3 regions of the Paraburkholderia yinzeri genome follow, and region 1 is predicted to be linked to each of the others. Evidence: riboswitches for the same ligand, from Rfam matches in the RefSeq annotation. Region 1 holds a riboswitch; each other region holds the start of a gene.

Region 1 (7,405 bases):
GAGCAACATCGAACATCGCGCCGACGAGCAGCACGAGTCGCAGTGGGATATCGACGGCGCCGCCCGATCCATGCGCGAGAGCGCGCAGTACTGCCTCGCGGTGGTTTCGTCCTTCTGGCGCTCGGTCCAAAACGGGCGCCGCAAGCCTGCCGGGGACGACGCCCGCAGCGAGATCACGGCGCACGGGCTGATTTCCGCCTTGCTCGATACCTATCCGTTCGCTGCGGGGCAGCGGTCGTGGGTACAGGTCGAGGTCGACGGCGACTTTGCCGTGGTCACGCAGCCGAACTGCGTGGCGCTCGTGCTCTCCTCGCTCTTGTCGAACGCGCTGCGCGCGCTCGCGGATATTCCCGCTCCGTCTGTGCGCTTTACCGTCACGGCGGAACCCAGTCCCGGTATCGGCATTTCCGACAACGGCCCGGGCATTCCGCCCGAGATCAAAGCCCGCCTGTTGACGGACCCGATTACAACGCACGCACAATCCGGCGGCCACGGCTTGGGCCTGATTCTATGCAACCGTGTCATGCAGTCTTGCGGCGGTGGACTTCGGATCGAGTCCACGTCGGGGGTTGGCACCAACGTAGTGCTGGATTTCCCCCCTATCAAAGGTCAAACACTCAGGAGTTGTTGATGAACGAAGCGAAAGCCAACCAGGAGTCGTCACCGGCGATCCTCTTCGTCGATGACGAGGCCACGGCCGTGAAGTACTTCCAGCGTGCCATTGGAAGCCTGGCGCCGGTCCTGACTGGCGGCTCGGTAGAGGAAGGCAAGGCGCTGCTGGACGCACACGGTGACAGGGTGGGGGTCCTTGTCTCCGACCAGCGCATGCCGGGCGAGTACGGCAACGAGTTGCTGCGTTACGCGAGCGAGCGCTATCCGCATATCGTGCGGATCTTGACCACCGCGTATTCGGAGATCGACCAGACCGTGGCGGCCGTGAACCTCGGTCAGATCCACCGCTATATCAAGAAGCCGTGGGACATCACCGCATTGCGCATGGAGCTGAAACAGGCGCTCGAACTGGCCGAGCTGCGCAAGGAGCGGGACCAGCTCGTGCGCGAGAAGCTGGGCGTGCTGCAAAAGCAGACGCTCGCCACGCGGATCGGCCTTGTCCGGTCCCTCTCGGCCGCGCTGATCGGGCCCGAGCGGTTCCAGCCGGTGGAGACCTACCTGGCTGCGGCGGTACTCGCCGAGGTACCCAGTCCCGAGCCGGACTGGCTGCTGATGGACTACTCCGATCTGATCGCTGCGGAGAGCGCCCGAAGCGGCACGTTTGGCCATATGGTGGCGGCGAACCTCGCGGCGCTGCGTAACCGCCACGTCGGCTCGACCACCGGCAACGCGGTGGCCGCGATGGCCGAAACGCTGGAGCACGCGGGCATCACGGTCCGGCGCGAAGGCGACGGCCTGATCCTGGACGATCTCACCGCGCTGGCCGAGTTCCTGGGCGAGCCGGCCAGCAAGGCCGTGTCGGTCCGGCACGCCGTCTGGCTGGCCAGCCTGCTTTGGCTGGACGGGAACGACTTCGCGCTCGAACCGGTACGCAAGGACAGTGGCATGGCGTTCCTGCCCACTCAGCACAGAACGGAATTTCCTGCCGACCGCCTCGCGGCCTGGATCGAGCAGTTCTGAACGCGGCAGGGGGTGAGAGCGGTTTTGCTCGAAAGGTTGACACCGCAACGTAGGGGCGATTACGCTTTCGCGCTGATGGTTCCCGGCAACGGGATCAAAAGGGAACGCAGTCGAAGCTCGCCGTGAAAACGGCCGGGTTTCGAAAGTCTGCGGCTGCCCCCGCAACTGTAAGCGGCGAGTCCATGCCACCCCGCGCCACTGGGAAACCGGGAAGGCCGGCACAGGACAGAGACCCGCGAGCCAGGAGACCTGCCATCAACCGAGGTCCATGCAGCCGCAACGGGCGGGGTGTCCCAATGCGCCAGCGCCGCTTTACGCGGTCGCTCGTTGCAGGGACAGTCCCGACCTCAGGATCTGTCACATGTCCACCACTCTGGAAACGGTTGCCGCTCCGGCGTCCCTCCGCCGCCGCGTCATCGGCATCTACGTCGTCCTTGCAGCCTTCAACATCGGTGCCTGGATCTGGGCATTCATCGCCTTTCACGCTCACCCGCTGCTCCTGAGCACAGGCCTCCTCGCCTATGGCTTTGGCCTGCGCCATGCCGTGGATGCCGACCATATCGCCGCGATCGACAACGTCACGCGCAAGCTGATGCAGGACGGCAAGCGTCCCGTGACCGTGGGCTTCTTCTTCGCGCTCGGCCACTCCGCCGTGGTGCTGCTGGTCGCGGCAGCCGTCGCGGCGACGGCCGCCGCCCTCGAAAGCCGCGTCGAAGCCTGGAAGGATCTTGGCGGCGTCATCTCCACCAGCGTCTCCGCGCTGTTCCTGTTTCTCATCGCCGCGATGAATATCGTCATCCTGCGCGGCGTGTGGCGCGCCTTCAACAAGGTCCGCCGCGGCAAGCCCTACGACAACGACGATCTCGATCTGCTGCTGAACAACCGCGGCCTCCTCGCCCGGCTCTTCCGCCCGCTCTTCCGCTTCGTTTCGGGACCGCTGTGGATGCTGCCGCTCGGCTTCCTGTTCGGCCTCGGCTTCGACACCGCAACGGAAGTGAGCCTGCTCGGCATTTCGGCAAGCCAGGCCGCGCAGGGCCTCTCGATGAGCGTCGTGCTCGTGTTTCCCGTGCTGTTCGCAGCCGGCATGTCGCTCGTCGATACGACCGACGGCGTGCTCATGCTCGGCGCCTACGACTGGGCCTTCGTGCGCCCCATCCGCAAGCTCTACTACAACCTCACGATCACGCTCGTCTCCGTGCTGGTTGCGGTGCTGATCGGCGGCATCGAAACGCTCGGGCTGATCGCCGACCAGTTCAACCTGAAAGGCGGTTTCTGGGATCTGATCGGCACCCTCAACGACAACTTCAACAACCTCGGCTTCGTCATCATCGGCGTGTTCATCCTCGCGTGGCTGGTGTCGTTCGCCATCTACCGCCTGAAACGCTACGACGAGCTGCCGGTCTACCGGTCGGGCCAGTAATTCACCGCGCGCGCTGCGGCGGGCAGCCGATGTCACGCAAACTTGCGTGCATCGGCATCACGCCGCCTTGCGCGCGTCGGCGATTCGCTGCGGCGCCTCGGGCCGTGCATACAGGCGTTCGAGGTATGCCTGCAAGCCCGGGAATCCATCGACCAACTGGATTTCGTTCGCCCAATCGATCAGATAGACCATCACGCAATCGGCCACCGTCAGCTTGTCGCCAACAAGGAACTGACGCCCTTCCAGATGCTTTTCGAGGATCGCGGCCATGGCTTTGAAATCCTCGCGCGCCAGCTCGATATCGGCCGGTAGGCGTTTGTCCGGCGGGTAAAGAAAGGCGTGCCGGGTAATTCTCCAGAGCGGCTGTTCGAGTTCGGTCACCGCGAACAGGGTCCAGCGATACACCTGCGCCCGTGCTTCGAGATCGACCGGCAGCAGCGCTTTCTCCGGATATTTTTCCGCAAGGTAGAGCACGATCGCGGCCGACTCCGGAATCACGAGGTCGCCGTCCACCAGCACGGGGACCTTGCCCGCCGGATTGATGCGCAGGAATTCGGGCTGCTTGTGCTCGCCCTGGAGCAGGTTCACCGACACATATTCGAAATCGGCATCGACTTCGTGCAGCCCCCACAGCGCACGTTGCGCGCGGGTCCCTGGAAATCCATAGAGTTTCATGACGGCTCCCTGGAAGTCAGCCGCGAGGGATCGGAAGAACGGGCATCACTTCAACCGACTCGCCCGGGAAGATCGCGAAATGCGGGTGGCCTTCAAACATCTTCGCGGCCTCTTCATGCGAGGCGCTGCGCACAACCGTAAAGCCAGACAGCGCGTTGACCGTTTCCTTGACGCCATGTTCGCCGATGGCCAAAGTCTTACCGAGCGGACCACCCATGTTGACAATCGCCGCCTGATGCTTGTCGACCCAGGCATGCCAGGCCGCAATGCCCTCCCGCTGCCTGGCGAGCCGTTCTTTTTCCGGCAATGCCATCCACGCATGCATGCGCGGGTTGTCCTTGCTGCCGAGAAACACCGCGAGAAACAATTGCTGATCGCTCATAGATCCTCCGTCCGATGAGGGGAGCAACGGAATGTTGCCCTTCGAGCCTTGACAGGATAGGTTGATATCAACATAATTGCAACATGGCACGGGCGAAAAAAATTCCCTTCGAAATGACCGCGATGGTTCGCGACTGCTGCCTGTGCCTGCATATGCAGCGCGCGGCACGCAACCTCGCGCGCATTTTCGACGACGCCTTGCGCCCGCTGGACCTCACGAACGGGCAGTTTTCGCTGCTGATGTCGCTCAACCGGCCCCATCCCCCGGCGATGAAAGACGTGTCCTCGCTGCTCGCGATGGATCGCACCACGCTAACGGCCGCGCTCAAACCACTGGAGCGGCGCGAGCTTGTCACCATTACGCAGGATCCGGACGACAAGCGCAGCCGTCTGCTCACCCTGACGCCCGCCGGCCAGCGGCTGCTCGCAGAGGCTTTCCCTTTGTGGCAGCAGATGCATGCCGAAATTGAAAAGCCCTTTGCTCCGGGTGAAGTCGATCGGCTGCGCCAGCAGTTGCGCGCGCTTTCATAGCGGTACGCGACAAAGTTGACCTCCCGCCCCTCCTTGCTCGCTTTTTAGTGCGCCGCGATGCTGCTGTTTGCGATGCGGCGCGTGGCGGACCGTTAGTTGCGCTTTTCCCATGACGGTGAGCCAGGGCAACCTCGCCGGGATTCAGGACGGGATCGTCGCCACGCGTGCCGCGAGCGCCTCGCGCACCGCGGCGAGAACGCTATCCCAGTCTCCAAGCGCGGGCTGCCGGAACAACCGGGCGCTCGAATACCAGGGCGTGTCGCTGCGTTCGAGCATCCAGCGCCAGCACGTATCGAAACGGTTCAGGATCCAGACCGGCTTGCCCATTGCGCCCGCGAGGTGCGCCGTCGACGTATCGACCGAGATCACGAGATCGAGGGTCGACACGAGTGCGGCCGTGTCGGCGAAGTCGGCAAGCTCGCGGGTGAAGTCGACGATATCGGCGCCAGGCTTCCCTGCGCCACGCTCCTGCAACGCGGCAAGCTGCTGCGCGGGCGCGCCTTTCTGCAGGCTGAAGAACCGGACACCCGGCACGTCGAAGAGCGGAAGCATCCGCTCCAGTGCGATCGAGCGACGTGCATCGTTCTTTCGGAGTTCGGGGACATGAGGCCGATCGCCGCCCGCCCAGACGAGCCCCACTTTCAGCGCCGCCGGACCCGCTGCTTGACTCACCTTTGCTTCCCAGTGCCCGACCGCTTGCGCATCCGCAAACAGATACGGCGTTGTGCCGGGGAGGGTCGCGACATCGGTTTTGAACGCAAGCGGCAAGCTCAGCAGCGGACAGTGCAAATCGAACGGCGGCAATGGATCGCCTTGCGCGACGATGTGCGCGACGCCTTCCAGCGGCGCGAGCAGCCGAACCAGTTCGGGCTGGACCTCCAGCACCACCTGTGCGCCGCGCCGTGCCAGCATCGACGCATAGCGGCAGAACTGCAAGGTGTCACCCAGGCCCTGCTCGGCGTGCAGCAGAATCGCCTTGCCGTCGAGCGGCGCGTCGCCAAGCCACAACGGCACTTCGAACGAGCGTCGGCTCGCCGCGTTGCGCCTGCGCTTCCAGCGCCATTCGTACTCGTGCCAGCCTTCCTCCTGCCGGCCCATCTGCAGGAGGCACAACGCGCGATTCCAATGCCCCTCGACATGGTCGGGCTTCAGCGCGAGGGCCTGGTCGTAGCTGGACAGTGCGTCGGCGTGACGATTCATGTCGATGAGCGCGAGCCCGAGATTGCTCCAGGCGTCGGCGAGGCCAGGTGCCGCCGCAATGGCCTTGCGGTAACTCTCTTCGGCTTCCGCGGGCCGGTTCAGGTCGCTCAGGGCATTGCCGCGATTGCTCCAGGCTTCGGCGTAATCGGGCCGCAGCGCGAGCGCCCGGTCGCAGTTCGTTACCGCCTCTTCGGGTCGGCCCAGGTCGCGCAGCACGCAACTGCGGTTGTTCCAGGCCTCGGGCATTTCAGGCTTGAGCGCAAGCGCGCGATCGAGGCTCTCCAGCGCTTCGGCGGGCATGTCGAGTGCGCCCAGCGCCATGCCGCGATTGGTCAGCGCGTCGACGAAATCCGGCATCAGCGCGAGCGCGTGGTTGGCACGCTCGAGCGCCTCCTTGTGCCGCGATCTGGCATTGAGCGCGAACGCGAGGTTCGAGTGAATCGCCGCCTGCTTCCCGTTGATCGAGAGAGCGGTTTGCAGCAGGGCTATGCCCTCGTCGAGATGGCCCGTCTGCAAGGCGAGCGCGCCCAGCAACTGCAGTGCGTCGAAGTGTTTGGGCCGAACCGCGAGGATCTCCCGATAAATCTCGGCGGCTTCGGTCCACGCGCCATTTTGCTGAAGCGCGAGCGCCTGCTGAAGCAGGGCGTCGAGTTGCCGCTGATTGAGTGGTTTCCTCATGATTGCGTCTCGCACAGGGCGTGCTGCCGTGTGGGTCCATACAAAGTGATGGGCGAGATTATGGCCGATATGGCGCGTGGCCTTCGATTCCGACGTTTTTCCCGGAGCCGATGGGGCGCTGGCGCGGTCGGGAGCCTTGGCCTGCGCCGCACGGTCCAACGAATTCGATCACCTCGCGGCCAGGCACAGTAAAAAAGGCCCGCCTGAATCGCTCCAGGCGGGCCTCGCTGTTCATGGCGGCACGAACGCCGCCCAAAGAGGATCGGCGATCAGTGCGCGCCGATACCCTCGAGCACCTCGTCCTCCTCGTCGCGCTCCTTCAGGTACGGCGAGCGATAACCCGAGTGAACGCCCCAGAAGTAGAACACCAGCGAGAACAACGCCACCACCAGCATGTCCCAGCCGTAGGGAATCACGTTGCTGCCGCCGAACTGCTTGCTGCCGATCAGCGAAAGCACCGCCATCGTCGGCAGGTAGGCGCACAGCCACCACGCCGCCTTCAGGTCCTGGCCCCAGCCGCCCCAGCCCTTCTTGCCCTGGAAGTAGAAGTACACCGGCAGCGCCACGATCATCAGAAGAATGATCTCGCCCGTCAGCGGCCACTTCGCCCAGTACAGGATCATCGACGCGCAGACGAACGCGAACGGCGCGATTACCTTCATGAGCGGCACGGACAGCGGACGATCGAGGTCCGGCGCGGCACGCTTGAGCGCCATCAGGCTGATCGGACCGGTGAGGTACGAGATGACCGTCGCCACCGAGATCACCGCCGCCAGCGAACTCCAGCCGCGGAAGAAGAACATGAAGATGAACGACACGAGCAGGTTGAACCACATCGCGTTGCGCGGCACGCCGTAGAACGGGTGCACGTTGCCGAACATCTTCGGC
Region 2 (7,405 bases), on a different contig from region 1:
CCAATGCCCAGGAGGCGCTGCCGTATCTCGTCGCGAGCGCGCTCGCGCGGCTGCCTTATGCCGGTGCGGCCGGTGCGCCGCAATGGCGCGTGAAGCTGCGCGAGGCGGGGGCAGAAGCGGGTGCGGGGGGCGAGGGCGGCGCGGGCGCGCTGCCGGAAGTCATTTCCGTAAAGGCAGTCGCCCCGGCGCAGTGACGTCAGGCCGAAGGCGGCCGATCGTCTTCGGCGCCATCCCGCGGCCAGCGGTTTTCGTAGACGCATTCGCCGAGCGCGCGGCGCTCGGCCCAATGCTCCATCTCCAGCATCGGCTGCGGATAGAATTCGGCCACGTGGCCGAGGCACAGGATTGCCACCGGCTTGGCGCCCGCCGGCATGGCGAGCAGCCCGCGCACTTCGTCCACGTCGAAGATCGACACCCAGCCCATGCCCAGCCCTTCGGCGCGCGCCGCGAGCCACAGGTTCTGGATCGCGCAGGCTACCGAGGCGAGATCCATCTCGGGCAGCGTCCGCCGCCCGAAGATATGCGGCTCGCGGCGATCCATCAGCGCGACGACGAGCAGTTCGCCGCATTCGCGCATCCCTTCGACCTTCAGCTTCATGAACTCATCGTGCCGCTTGCCTAGCGCATCGGCGGTGGCGAGGCGCTCGCGCTCGACCGCCGCATGCAGTTGCGTGCGCAACGTTGCGTCGGTGATCCGCACGATGCGCCATGGCTGCATGAAGCCCACGCTCGGCGCGTGATGCGCGGCGTCCAGCAGGCGCTGCAGCGTGGCTGGATCGACGGGGCCGGGCACGAAGTGCCGCATGTCGCGCCGTTCGTAGATCGCGCGGTAGACCGCCGCGCGCCCGGCTTCGTCAAAGGGTTGAGCCATGAAAGAGTGCGGCCGTGAAAGCGGGGTTGGAGGGCCACCAGGCATGCAGGTAGGTGGCGACGATCGGGCCGTGGCGGTAGAGCGGCTCGCCCGCGGCGCCGGTCTGCGCATGGCGCGCGACGAGTGTGGGCGCAAGCGGTGTGCTCACGCGCGAGTAGTGGAACGTGTGGCCCCTGAGCGTGCCGTGCGCGCTGTCGATCTGCTGCATGCCGAGCGCCGCGAAGCGCCGCTGCATGACCGCCTCGCCCGGCAGCAGCCCGAGCATGGGGGTGCGCGTGCCTTCGGTATCGGTCAGGCCTTCGAGCAGCCAGAGCATGCCGCCGCACTCGGCGACCAGCGGCTTGTCGGCCTCCACATGCGCGCGCAGCGACGCCGCGCTGCGGGTATGGCGCGCGAGCGCCGCGGCGTGCAGTTCGGGGTAGCCGCCGGGCAGATAGATCGCATCGGCGTTCGCCGGGGCGGCCTCGTCGGCGAGCGGCGAAAAGGTCGTCACGCGCGCGCCCAGCGCTTCGAGCAGCGCGACGTTCGCCGGATAGACAAACGAGAACGCCGCGTCGCGCGCAATCGCGATGTGCCGGCCTTCGAGCAGGCGCGGAAGGGGAGTCGGCGCGCTCGCGAGCGAGAATTCGACGGGCGGCGGCAGGTCCGCTAGCGCGGTTTGCGCGAGCGCGTCGGCGGCGCGTTCGATGCGTGCGTCGAGGTCGGCGATCTCGCTCGCCTGATGCAGGCCGAGATGCCGGTCGGGCAGTTCGATGAGGGCGTCGCCGGCCACGTGGCCCAGCCAGCGGAGGTCGGCCGGCAAGGCTTCCTGCAGCATCTGCGCATGCCGTGCCGAGCCCACGCGGTTCGCCAGCACGCCATGGAACGGGACGTCGAGGCGAAAGCGCGCGAGCCCGAATGCGACGGCGCCGAAGGTCTGCGCCATCGACTTCGCCGAGATCACGGCCGCCACCGGCACGCCGAAGGTCGTGGCGAGATCGGCGCTGCTGGGCGTGCCGTCGAAGAGGCCCATAACGCCTTCGATCAAAATCAGGTCGGCTTCCTGCGCGGCCTGCGTGAGCAGCGTGCGGCAATCGTGCTCGCCCACCATCCACAGATCGAGCGACATGACCGGCGCGCCGCTTGCGCGCGCGAGGATCATCGGATCGAGAAAGTCGGGCCCGGTCTTGAAGACGCGCACGCGCCTGCCGGCGCGGCGGTGCAGGCGCGCGAGTCCCGCCGTGAGCGTGGTCTTGCCCTGGCCCGAGGCGGGTGCGCTGACGAAGAGCGCGGGGCAGGCAATGCTGGCAGCGCGGGCAACCATCGGCTCAGAACTCCACGCCCTTTTGCGCTTTCACGCCCTGCTCGCGGTACGGATGCTTCACGAGCCGCATTTCGGTGACGAGATCGGCGGCTTCGATCAGCGCGTCGGGCGCGTGGCGGCCCGTCACGACCACGTGCTGCAGCGGGCCGCGCGCATTCAGCACGGCGAGCACTTCGTCGAGCGGCAGGTACTCGTACTTGAGCACGGTATTCAGCTCGTCGAGGATCACCATGCCGTATTCGCCGCTTTCGATCATGCGCTTCGCCTCGTTCCAGCCCTTGCGCGCGGTGGCGATGTCGGCGTCGCGATTCTGCGTGTTCCAGGTGTAGCCGTCGCCCATCGTCACGAAATCGCAATGGGCGACGCTGCTAAGGAAGTCGCGCTCGGCCGTGTGCAGCGCGCCCTTGATGAACTGCACGACGCCCAGCTTCATGCCGTGGCCCAGCACGCGCACGGCCATGCCGAAGGCCGCCGTGCTCTTGCCCTTGCCGTTGCCGGTGTTGACGATCAAAAGCCCTTTTTCGACGGAAGCCGCCGCCTGCTTCTTTTCGTGGCCTTCACGGCGGCGTTGGGTCATGCGCAGGTGCGAATCGGGATCGGTTTTCATGGGCGAAACGAGGTCTGAGGATGCGGGGTTCTTAACGTGTGCGTATGCACCGCCGGTTTAGCGCGGCGCCTGCGCGGGAGTAACGACTGCGGCAACGACCACGGCAACCGCTACGGTCACGCCGTCGAGCGCGAGCTTGCCGCACGCCAGCGGTCCGCCGCCGGCGGCGAGCCGGGCGCAAGGCTCGCTCACGCCATCGACGCCGAACTTCGTGCGCGCTGCACCCGATGGCTCGGCCTCAACCGGCACGGCAGCGATGGCTTCGCGTGTGTACGTGTGAAGCGGCAAGCCATGTGCCGCGCAGAACGCGAGCAGCGCAGGTTCGTCGGCTTTCGCGTCGAGCGTCCCCACGGCCGCAACGCGAGCCATCGGCAACACCGCGAGCGCAGCCCGCACGGCGCGCTCGATCTGCGCGAGCGTCGCGCCGCGGCGGCAGCCGATACCGAGCGCAAGCGCTGCGGGGCCGGGTAAGGCGGAGGGCGCGGGAAGCAGGCTTGCAGACGTAGCGGAATTCACGGTGAGTGCTTGGAAACAAGGCAGCGGACAGGGCAGCAGACACCGCGGCGCGGGCTTTGCCCGTTGCCCGGCGGATGCGCGCATACGATAGCACACGGTTTTTCGCGCCCGGGCGCGAGGTCCCGGCGCCAGGGGTAAACAACAGCGGGCGTCCGGGCCTTTCCTTGACGATCCCGTGGCCCACGCCTACACTCGCACGCACTCTGGTGCTCGCGCGCGCGTTCCTTGCGCGCGCAGTTAAACGGGAATCAGGGAGCCATCCCGGCGAGGGACTGGCCAACCTGAACTGCACCCGCAACGGTACAACGATCGCTTCGCCCTGCATGGGCGAGGCAAGCCGCTTCGACGCATGCGCGCCGCATGCAGCTCATGCCACTGTGCAGACGGTCCGCGAGGACCGGCGCGCGGGAAGGCGGAGCGGCGTTTCGTCAGTCCGGATACCGGCCAGACACGAGGGATTCGCGCTGCGGGGAGGCGGTGCCGGATCCATGCTCCACGCCCGCGGCCATTCGCGCCGAAGGAATACCTCATGAACATGCGCAAGATCCCGGTCACCATCGTCACGGGCTTTCTCGGCAGCGGCAAAACCACGCTGCTGCGTCACATTCTTCAGCACGCGGGCGGCTTGCGCGTGGCGGTGATCGTCAACGAGTTCGGCGAACTCGGCATCGACGGCGAAATCCTGCGCGGTTGCGGCATAGGCTGCGACGAGAACGGCAACGAACGGGAAGGCCAGCTCTACGAACTGGCCAACGGGTGCCTTTGCTGCACCGTGCAGGAAGAGTTTTTCCCGGTGATGGAGCAACTGCTCGAGCGCCGCGGCGAGATCGATCACGTGCTGATCGAAACGTCGGGGCTCGCGCTGCCCAAGCCGCTCGTGCAGGCGTTTAACTGGCCATCGATTCGCAACGCCTTCACGGTCGATGCGGTAGTGACGGTAGTGGACGGCCCCGCCGCCGCGAGCGGCCAGTTCGCCGAGAACCCCGAAGCCGTGGACGCGCAGCGCAAGGCCGACCCGAATCTCGACCACGAATCGCCGCTGCACGAGCTGTTCGAAGATCAGCTTTCGGCCGCGGATCTCGTCATCCTCAACAAGACCGATCTGCTCGACGCGGCGGCGCAGGATGCGCTCATCGAGGAACTGCGCGAGGAACTGCCTCCGCAGGTGAAGATCGTACGCGCGCAACATGGCCAGCTCGATCTGCATACGCTGCTCGGGCTCGAAGCGGCCTCGGAGGAAAGCATCCATCTGCGCCACGACCATCATGGTTCCGCCGACGATGCCGATCATCACCACGACGAATTCGATTCGGTCGTCGTCACGGCCACGGTTGCCTCGCGCGAGGGCGCGATCGAGGCGCTGCAGCGCCTTGTGGACGCGCACACGATCTATCGCGTGAAGGGCTTCGCCGCGCTGCCCGGCGCTCCAATGCGGCTCGTGGTGCAGGGCGTGGGGCGCCGTTTCGACAGCTACTTCGACCGCCGCTGGAACGCGCAGGAAGCCGCGTCGCAGTCGCTCGCGAGCCGCTTCGTGCTGATCGGCGAAAATCTGGACGCCGCCACGCTGCAACGCGCATTCGAAGCCGCGCTCGCACCGGGCGCGCTGGCCTGATCGACCCACGCCAACGCCAGCGACACTTCTCTCATGCATTTGTTGCGAACGACGCCGGGCGGCTTCGTCGACGATACGGCCGGCGTGGTCCGTATCGACCAGCAGCCCGCCGACATCGTCATCCTCAGTTCCGCCGACACGACGCTCGCGCTGCTCGCGAGTATCGTGCCGCGCCTGCCCGCCGGGTTCCCGAGCGTGCGGCTTGCGAACGTCACGTATCTGCGCCAGCCGGCCTCGGTGGACTTCTATGTCGACGACGTGTTGCAGCATGCGCGCGTTGTCGTGGTCGATCATCTGGGCGGCGAGGCCTACTGGCCCTACGGCATCGAGCAGGTGGTCGCGCTCGCCAAACGCCGCGATCAGTTGCTCGCGATGTTCTCCGGCGACCTTCAGGAAGATCCCGGCCTGATCGCGAAGAGCCGTGCCGAGCCCGAATTCTGCCGGCTGCTGTGGCGGTACCTGCGCGAAGGCGGCGCGGCGAACGCCGAGGGTTTCCTGCGCGCGCTCGCGTGGCGCGCCTTCGGCTGGGGCAGCGAACCGGCACCGCCGCTCGCGCTGCCCGCGGCCGCGCTCTATCATCCATCGCGCGACGTTGCCACGATCGAAGACTGGCGCGCGCGCTGGCAGCCCGATGCGCCGGTGGTCATGCTGCTCTTCTACAAGGCGCATCTGCAGGCCGCCAACACGGCGGCGTTCGATGCCCTGATCGATGCCTTGACGGAGCGCGGCATGAATCCGCTGCCGCTTGCCGTCACTTCGCTCAAGGACACGTTGAGCCGCGACGTGATCGACGGGCTCTGCGCCGCGCACGACATCGCGCTCGTGCTGAACACCACGGCTTTCGCGGCCTCGTCGCTCGACGATCCCGCGCCGCTCGCGCTCGCGGGCGACGCGCCGGTGCTGCAGGTGATCCTCTCCGGCGGCAACCGCGAATACTGGCTCAAGGACAATCACGGCCTTAATTCGCGCGACATTGCCATGCATATCGCGCTGCCCGAAGTGGACGGCCGTCTCATCACGCGGGCGATCAGCTTCAAGGGGTTGGCGTACCACTGCAAGGAAACCCAGGTCGACGTCGTGCGCTATCAGCCCGATGCCGAGCGCGTGGCGTTCGTGGCGGAGTTGAGCCGCCGCTGGTGCCGTTTGCGCCGGCTGCCGAATGCGGAGAAAAAGCTCGCGCTCGTGCTCGCGAACTATCCGGCGAGCGAAGGGCGCATTGGCAACGGCGTGGGACTCGACACCCCGGCCTCGGTGGTTGGCCTCCTGCGGATGCTGCGCGACGAAGGCTACGCCGTGGCCGACCTGCCCGATCTACCCGAGGATGGCGACGCGCTCATGGCGCGGCTCACGCAGGGCGTGACCAACGATCCGGACACGCGCGCGCTGCGGCCCGCGTGGCAAAGCCTCGCCCTCGACGACTACCGGCGCGCGTTCGCGCGCTTGCCCGCCGCCGCGCAGAACGCGCTCATCGCGCGCTGGGGGCCGCCCGAGCAGGATCCCACCGTGCGCCGCGGCCGCTTCATGATTGCGGGCTGGCGCTGCGGCCAGGTCTTCGTCGGCATCCAGCCGTCACGCTCGCGCGGCGACGACACCTACGCGAACTATCACGACGCCGAACTCGTGCCGCCGCACGCGTACCTAGCATTTTACTTCTGGCTGCGCGAGACCTTCGGCATCGACGCGATCGCGCACGTGGGCAAGCACGGCAACCTCGAATGGCTGCCGGGCAAGAGCGTCGCGCTGGCCGATACCTGCTGGCCCGACATGGCGCTCGGCCCGCTGCCGCACGTCTATCCGTTCATCGTCAACGACCCCGGCGAGGGCAGCCAGGCCAAGCGGCGCGCGCAGGCGGTGATCATCGATCATTTGATGCCGCCGCTCACGCGCGCCGAAAACTACGGCCCGCTGCAGGATCTCGAACGGCAGGTCGATGAGTATTACGAAGCATTGATGGTCGATCCGCGCCGCGCGAAACTGTTGCGCCGGACCATCCTGGAGACGATCGTCGAGCACCGGCTGCACGAGGAACTCAGCATGCCGGCGCCGCAGGACGAAGCGACGGAAGACGCGTTGCTCACGCGTGCCGACGCCTGGCTCTGCGAACTGAAGGAAGCGCAGATTCGCGACGGGCTGCATATCTTCGGCGCGTCGCCGCAGGGGACGCAGCGGCGCGACACACTGCTGGCGCTGGGCCGCTATGCGTGCGGCGACGGGCAGGGCGCGAACGCCGGACTGATCGACGCGCTCGCACGCGATCTGCGGATCGATCATCTGCTCGACCCGGCCGCCGTGGACTGGGCCGCGCCGTGGACCGGGCCGCGCCCGGCGCTGCTCGAAGCGGTGAGCGAGACGCCCTGGCGCCACACGGGCGATACGCGCGAGCGGCTGGAGGCGCTGGCGGGATCGCTGGTCGCGCGCGTATGCGACGCCGGCACGGTGGAATGCGAAGCATCGTTGCCACAAGCTGCGAAAGTGCTCGCGCGCCTTGCCGACGAC
Region 3 (7,405 bases), on a different contig from region 1:
CGATGTGTGGGACGCCACGACGTGTATCACGCCGATGATCCCCATGACCCAGGCCGTACCGATGCCCGGAACGTAAAACGTCGGGTACATGCCGAGCATGTCCATACGTCTCCCCCTTCTTCTGTAGATCCGATCCGGATGAGCGGACGCCGCGCGCCCTCTGTGCACCCGCTATGCACCCCTGACTTCCGGATCAATGACGACACCTGAAATTCAGGGAGGGCCATGCTAGCAAAAGGTCCGCGTGGCTAACGCTGCGTAGCAGTTATGTTTGGAATCATGTCGGGAATCGCGCAGACCGGGCATCCACGCACCGCTGCAGCCGGAGCGGCAATGCGGACTGGCCCGCTCGACCGGGGATTTCTTTCATTTTTATTTCGGGCGCCGGCCGCTAACGCACCGGGAAACGCACCTCGTGCTGCGCGCCTTCCGTGCCTTTTTCGCATCACCCGCGGCCCGGACAATTGACGCGGCGAACCATGGCGCATTAACCTTGCGCGCTGATGGTTCCCGGCGACGGGATCAAAAGGGAACGCAGTAAAGGCGCGCCTCAAAAACGCGCGCTTCGAGACTGCGGCTGCCCCCGCAACTGTGAGCGGCGAGTCCATGCCCGCGCGAGCCACTGGGAAACCGGGAAGGCCGGCAGAGGACGCAGACCCGCGAGCCAGGAGACCTGCCATCAACCGAGGTCCATGCAGCCGCAACGGGCGGGGTGTCCCGAAGCGCCAGCGCCGCTACGCGCGGCTGCTCGCTGCAGGGACAGCCCTGACCTCAGCCCCGCACATGAAACTAAAACAATTCATTCTCACGTCGGCCGTGACGGCCTGCGCGTGGCACAACGCCCATGCCGCCGACGACGCGACGCTCGCACAACAGGACCAGACCGATCAGACTGACGAGGCGCACGGCGAAACCGCGCTGCCGAGCATTCTCGTTGTCGGCGACACGCAGCATCTGCCGCAGTCGTTCGACCGGCGCTACGCGAGCACCCAGGTCCTCACGCGCGCGGACCTCGATCGTCTCGCTCCGCAAGATCCCAGCATCACCCAGGCGCTTGCCACGCTGCCCGGCGTGACGGTTTCGCAGAACGGCGGGCCGGGATCGGCGGCTTCGGTCAGCATCCGCGGCTCGTCAGCCCAGCAGGTGGCCGTCTTCATCGACGGCATACGTATTGGCTCCGCCACCACGGGCGAGGCCGAATGGGCCGATCTGCCGACCGAGGCGTTCGACCGCGTCGAGGTGATTTCCGGGCCGGCCGCCGCCTCGTTCGGCGCGGATGCGGTGGGCGGCGTCGTGCAGCTCTTCACGCGCCACGCGTCGAACCAGCCGAACCAGACCACGGTCTCGTTCGGCGGCGGCTCGAACAAGACCTTCGACACGCAGGTCCGCACCTCGGGCACGGTCCCCTCCACCGGGCCGCTGGCCGCGCTGGGCGGCCTGACGTATTCGCTCGGCCTGCACGACTACAACACTGCGGGCATCGACGCGACCCAGCCGTGGGCCTACGGCCACGAAGACGGGCGCAATCCGTATCACGCCCAAGACGTGGATGCGCGCCTCGGCTATGCGCGCGACAACTGGTCGATCTCGACGTTCATGCTCTATCACCGCTCCGATCTGTCTTACGACAACGCGGGCGGCGACGACCGGCAGCTCGATCATCAACTGACCACGGGCATTGCGTTCCACTGGGACATCACGCCGACCACGCAGTTCGATCAGTCGGTGGGCTACGCAACCGATCGTCAGTTCGTCTACGCGAATGATCCGACGATTCCCACCGACGAAATCGACTCCACGCGCTTCAGCACGTCCACGTCGCTCACGCACCAGGAGACGGGCAACCGATTGTTCGGACTGCCATTCACCGGAGAGACGAAGCTCGCCTACGACTTCACGCGCGAACAGGCTTTCCTGCCGGTAGATATCCCGACCGGCGTACCCACCCGCGACGATTCGGCGGTGTCGCTGCACCAGTCGACCACGCTCGGCCCGTGGACGCTGTTCCTCGCAGGGCGCCACGAGATCGTCGAAGGCCAGACGGTGAACACGGGCAATGTCTCGCTGGCGTGGGAGATCACGCCGGTCTACACGGCGCGCGTGTCTTATGGCAACGCCTTCCGCCTGCCAACGTTCGACGATCTCTACTATCCGCAGTACGGCAATCCCGATCTGCAACCGGAACGCAGCGACAGCGTCGAAGCGGCCCTCGATGCCAACACGTCGTTCGGCACCTTCACGGCCGCCATCTACGACACGCGTTTCCACGACCTGATTGCTTACAGTTCGGAGACCTTTATACCGTTCAACGTCGGCCGTGCGCATATCCAGGGCATCGACCTCTCATACAAGGGCACGCTCGGCAAGTCCACGCCGGTGAGCCTCACCGTCGGCCTGCTGAATCCGGAAGACGTCACCGACGATACCTGGCTGAACCGCCGGCCGCGGCAGACAGTCAACCTGAGCGTCGATCACACGTGGGACGAGTTCCACCTCCACGCGCTCAGCACGGGCATCTCGATTCTCTACAACGGATCGACCTTCGACGATCAGGAGAACACAATTTACCTGCCTTCGTGGACGACGGTCAGTCTGCGCGCTTCTTATCAGATCAATCCGCACCTCGCGCTGTCCGCCTCGCTGGCGAATCTGTTCAACCGGCAGTACATGACGGCCTATGGGTATAACAGCCTTGGGCGGACGGCGTTTGGGAAGATTGCGTATACGTTCTGATGGTGATGGGTCCACCACGCGGCCTCGTGAGGCGCTGCCTCGCTCACGAGGCCCCGCAAGTTCCAGCCCTCACGGCCTGCAAAACCTGATCGCGCCCGTTCTGCACCAGTGCGACAAAATGCAGACGCGCGCGGTCCCATTGGGGAGGCACGGCGATATCGCGCCGCACGATTCCGCCCTGCGAACCCAGTGAAACAGGCCCCACCCAGAGCCGCACGACACTGTCGTGCGAAAGCGTCGTGCCGCCGTTTTCGCCTCGCAGCACATGCGAGACGAGCCCGTCTTCCGTAACGGCGAAATAGAGCTGCGCGCCGTCCGCCGGTAACGCACGAGTATCGCGAGGCGTAACCCTCGCCTCCAGCTCGACGGTGTTATTCGCATCGGAGCGCGTCGTCAGCGCTATCTCCACCGGCGCGGGTGTGGTGTTGATCCTGCGGATCGCTTCGGGCAACGTGCCATGCCATGAGCGAATCTCCTCGCCGTTCGCGAAAAATTCCGGCGTGTAGACGAAGGTGCCGTGACCGGCGGCCACGAGTTCGCTCTGGCGGGCGTCGAAGACCTTCTGCGCCATCACGTCCTGCCAGCCCAGGCTGTCCCAGTACGTCACGTGCAAGCCGAGCGGAATCACGGCCGATCCCGGACTGGCTTCGCGCGAGAGCATGCTCAACTCGCGATCGGCCGGCGGGCAACTCGAACAGCCTTCGCTCGTATAGAGCTCAACCACGGCCGCAGTACCGGGCCCGCTCGTCGCGTGGCAAGCATCCGACGCATAGGACGCGTTCGCCACCAGTAAGGCGAGCATCAACAGGAAACCACCGAGCAGACCAACGAGGCGCATGATGTCCCTCCACAGCGGCACGCCCGCGCGGGCGCGCGGGTCAGCGGATCGGTAAGGCGGCACAAGTCGCCTGGACCCTGCTGTTAATTCGGCTGGAAGTTCGGTGGGGTTACAGCAGATCAGGAATTTTCGCGAGCGGGCCGGGCGACAAGAATGCCGCCCGGCCCCAGACTCGCCAATCAGAACTGGTCTTCCGCCAGCGCGAGCACGCCTTGCGCGCCGCGCGCACTGAGCACGGACGCCTCGAAACCGCTCGCGAGCGGCAGCACATGCTCCGCATAGAACTGGGCAATCGCGATCTTCGCGTCATGGAACGACGGGTCGTCCGAGCGGTTGCGTTGCGCGGCCAACAACGCGCGCGCCATTTGCCAGCCGCACAGCACGACGCCCGCCAGCTTCAGATACGGCACGCTGCCCGCGAACACCGCATTCGGATCGGTCTTCGTGTTCGCCACGACGAACGCCACCACGTTCGCCAGCACCTTTGCGCCCTGCTCCAGTTGCGCGCGCATCGATGCCGCCGCCGGACCGTCCGCCTTCGCCAGTGCATCGACCGTGGCGGCAACTTCGGCCAGCAGCGCCTTCGCCACCGCACCGCCGTCGCGCACGGTCTTGCGGCCCACGAGATCATTGGCCTGAATGGCCGTCGTGCCTTCGTAGATCGCGAGAATGCGCGCATCGCGGTAATACTGTGCGGCGCCCGTCTCCTCGATGAAGCCCATGCCGCCGTGCACCTGCACGCCGAGGCTTGCCACCTCGTTGACCATCTCCGTGCTCCAGCCCTTCACGATGGGTACGAGGTACTCGTAGACCGCCTGATGACGTGCGCGCTCCGCAGCGTCCGAATGCCGATGGGCGTGATCGCTGTGGGCCGCCGCCACGTAGGCGAGCGAGCGGGCGCCTTCGGTCAGGGCGCGCATGGTCGCCAGCATGCGGCGCACGTCGGGGTGGTGAATGATGGTGACGGACTGCACCGCCGATCCGTCGACGGGACGGCTCTGCACGCGCTCCTTTGCGTACGCTACAGCTTTCTGATACGCACGGTCGGCCACGCCGATACCCTGCATGCCCACGCCGAAGCGCGCCGCGTTCATCATGATGAACATGTACTCGAGGCCGCGGTTCTCTTCGCCCACGAGGTAGCCCACGGCGCCGCCATGATCGCCGTACTGCAGCACGGCAGTCGGGCTCGCCTTGATGCCGAGCTTGTGCTCGATGGACACGCAATGCACGTCGTTGCGCGCGCCGAGCGAGCCGTCCTCATTGATGAGGAACTTCGGTACGATGAAGAGCGAAATGCCCTTCACGCCGGCGGGCGCATCGGGCGTGCGCGCGAGCACCAGGTGGACGATGTTGTCCGCCATGTCGTGCTCGCCCCACGTGATGAAGATCTTCGTGCCGAAGACCTTGTAGCTGCCGTCGCCCTGCGGTTCGGCGCGCGTGCGCACGAGCGCGAGATCGGAGCCCGCCTGCGGCTCCGTGAGGTTCATCGTGCCGGTCCATTCGCCCGAGATCAGCTTCGGCACGTAGCGCGCCTTCTGCTCTTCGGTACCTGCCGTAAGCAGCGCCTCGATCGCGCCGTCGGTCAAGAGCGGGCACAGCGCGAACGACAGGTTCGCCGCGTTGAGCATTTCGATGCACGGCGTCGCGATCAACTTGGGGAGCGCCTGACCGCCGTACTCGGACGGGTGCTGCAAACCTTGCCAGCCGCCCTCGACGAACTGGCGGAATGCGAGCGCGAACCCCGGCGTCGCCGTGACTTCGCCGTCACGCCAGCTACTGGGCGCGCGATCGCCCTCCACGTTCAGCGGCGCAAGCACTTCGCCGCACAGCTTCGCGGCTTCGTCGAGCACCGCCTGCGCCGTGTCGAGATTCGCGTCCTCGAAGCCCGGCAGCGCAGCGACGCTGTCAATTCCGGCCAGTTCTTTCAGCACGAACAGCATGTCCTTGACGGGGGCGGTGTAGCTCATGATGGTCCTTCCAGTGGTGCGGTAAGAGGGTGGCGCCGCGGCGCGGGTCTCGCCATGGGTCTCGCCGCGGGTCTCGTCGGTAAAGGAGCGGGAACGGCGGGATCTGGGGCAGATCGTAGCGCCAAAGCGGCTTCGCCGACTGTCCAAATCTGCCCACCTGGTGACAAATCTGGCCACGCCGTGCCGGCCAGCCCGCGTGCAGATGCAGGGCGTGGCGCCGCAAGGCGCATCATGCAGCACTGCTGCGATCGATCCGCCCCCCCATCCTGGGTAGGCCAGGCCTCTCAGGCGCGCACGCGGTAGGTGCCGGGCGTGCTGCCCGTCCAGTGGCGGAAGGCGCGGTGGAACGCGCTCGGATCGTCGAAGCCGATGTCGCCGCCGATGGCCGCAATCGTGTCCTGCGTCTCGGTGAGGCGCTGGATGGCGATGTCGCGCCGCAACTCGTCCTTGAGCAACTGGAACGAAGTCTCTTCGGCCGCGAGCCGCCGGCACAGCGTGCGCACGGAGCAATTCAGGTTCTGCGCCGCCGCTTCGATGGTCGGCAGATCGGGCAGCGCGGTGGCCATGAACTGCCGCACGCGATGGCCTGTTCGCTGCTCGCTGAACGTTTCGAAGATCCAGTCGCCGGGCGAGCGCGCGAGAAAGTTGCGCAGATTGCGCTTGCTCTGGCGGATCGGCAGATCCAGATAGGCCGTGCCGAAGCGCATCAGCGTAGCCCGGCAACCAAAGCGCACCGGTCCCGAGAAGAAGTAGCGGTGATCGAGTGCATGGGGCGGTTGCTCGCAGGCGAACTCCACTTGCAGCAACGGGATCTTCTGCCCGATGAGCCAGGAACCGACGCCGTGCGCGAGCTTGAGCATGAGTTCCTGGCCCAGCGGACCGAGGGGGCCGAAGTCGGGGTTCGGACACAGCTCGACCTGCGCCACCGGTCCGATGCGGCGGGACTCGAGACGGAAGTCGTCCAGCACGATGTGGAAGAACTGGCCGAAGCGATGCAATGCCGTTTCGAGGTTGCGCGCGTCGAGCAGGCTCAGGCAGAGGAATTTGAGCGTGCCGCTGCGAAACGGGCGGCTGAAGACGCCGGGCATCTCGTCGTCGAGTTCGATCGCCAGCGCCTGGTAGAGCGTCGAGAACTGCTCTTCGGTCACCCGCGCGCCTGGTTCGCCCAGCAGTTCCGGTGCGATGCCTGCCTGCTTCAGATAACGGTTCGTCACTTCGTCTTTCGCGCCAGCCGCCGCGAGAAAGCCGTTGACGAGGGAGATCGGGACGGTGGCGCTGGGCGCTTGCATTCGGTATCGGAGGGAGTGCGGGGCGGTGGATGCGATATTCTAGTGTAGAAGTTGATGCTGAATTGGGGTGGGGGCCTGCCGGCTCGGTAACGCGGCGGCGCCGTGCTTACTGTGGCTGCGTCTGGTGCGTGTTTGGGATTTGTCGCGGGGTGTTTGATTCGTGGTTCCTGCTGTTTTGGTCTTTCCTTGTTTTCGTGTCGGTCTGCCAGGGTTGCCCCTGTGCGGGGCGGCACCTACTTTCTTTGCCGCGGCAAAGAAAGTAGGCAAAGAAAGCCGCTCACACCGCTAATGCCAGCCACCATTCACCCCGCACCACAATAGCCAGTGGCTCCGGAGCGTCTGTCACCTCGCACCCTCCACGCTATTGACAAAGGACTCATACCTCCTGCTGCGCGCTACGCGCGCCGCAGACAGGTCTGCAAGGGAAACCGGCCTTGCTGTCAGGCATTTCGGTGTGCATACCGCTGGTTCGGGTTATGCCCTTCGGGGCGCGCAGCGCCGCCGGAAGGATGAGCGCCTTGTCACTCCGTCTAATGGCCAGTGATGACGGACGCCCCGGAACCACTACCAAGGTG

Evidence for each region. Region 1 has a riboswitch for cobalamin ahead of WJ542_RS28510 (HoxN/HupN/NixA family nickel/cobalt transporter). Riboswitches for the same ligand answer to the same signal wherever they lie in the genome.
Region 2: linked by a shared signal. The riboswitch ahead of cobW (cobalamin biosynthesis protein CobW) and the one ahead of WJ542_RS28510 (HoxN/HupN/NixA family nickel/cobalt transporter) in region 1 are both predicted to bind cobalamin.
Region 3: linked by a shared signal. The riboswitch ahead of WJ542_RS17235 (TonB-dependent receptor domain-containing protein) and the one ahead of WJ542_RS28510 (HoxN/HupN/NixA family nickel/cobalt transporter) in region 1 are both predicted to bind cobalamin.

What each region holds. Positions count from the first base shown of each region.
Region 1 covers NZ_JBFOCJ010000003.1:379,953-387,357, reverse strand. Annotated here, with positions in the region: gene WJ542_RS28520 (ATP-binding protein) at 1-631, shown strand, start outside; gene WJ542_RS28515 (response regulator) at 631-1,632, shown strand; cobalamin riboswitch at 1,692-1,903, shown strand; gene WJ542_RS28510 (HoxN/HupN/NixA family nickel/cobalt transporter) at 1,994-3,052, shown strand; gene WJ542_RS28505 (glutathione S-transferase family protein) at 3,110-3,727, opposite strand; gene WJ542_RS28500 (YciI family protein) at 3,744-4,109, opposite strand; gene WJ542_RS28495 (MarR family winged helix-turn-helix transcriptional regulator) at 4,193-4,639, shown strand; gene WJ542_RS28490 (tetratricopeptide repeat protein) at 4,781-6,517, opposite strand; gene WJ542_RS28485 (APC family permease) at 6,787-7,405, opposite strand, start outside.
Region 2 covers NZ_JBFOCJ010000002.1:849,360-856,764, reverse strand. Annotated here, with positions in the region: gene WJ542_RS20885 (DUF4136 domain-containing protein) at 1-194, shown strand, start outside; gene bluB (5,6-dimethylbenzimidazole synthase) at 197-871, opposite strand; gene WJ542_RS20875 (cobyrinic acid a,c-diamide synthase CobB) at 855-2,174, opposite strand; gene cobO (cob(I)yrinic acid a,c-diamide adenosyltransferase) at 2,179-2,781, opposite strand; gene WJ542_RS20865 (cobalamin biosynthesis protein) at 2,839-3,273, opposite strand; cobalamin riboswitch at 3,485-3,760, shown strand; gene cobW (cobalamin biosynthesis protein CobW) at 3,833-4,909, shown strand; gene cobN (cobaltochelatase subunit CobN) at 4,943-7,405, shown strand, end outside.
Region 3 covers NZ_JBFOCJ010000002.1:10,459-17,863, reverse strand. Annotated here, with positions in the region: gene WJ542_RS17240 (c-type cytochrome) at 1-90, opposite strand, end outside; cobalamin riboswitch at 488-695, shown strand; gene WJ542_RS17235 (TonB-dependent receptor domain-containing protein) at 784-2,733, shown strand; gene WJ542_RS17230 (DUF1223 domain-containing protein) at 2,777-3,571, opposite strand; gene WJ542_RS17225 (acyl-CoA dehydrogenase) at 3,751-5,541, opposite strand; gene WJ542_RS17220 (AraC family transcriptional regulator) at 5,826-6,830, opposite strand.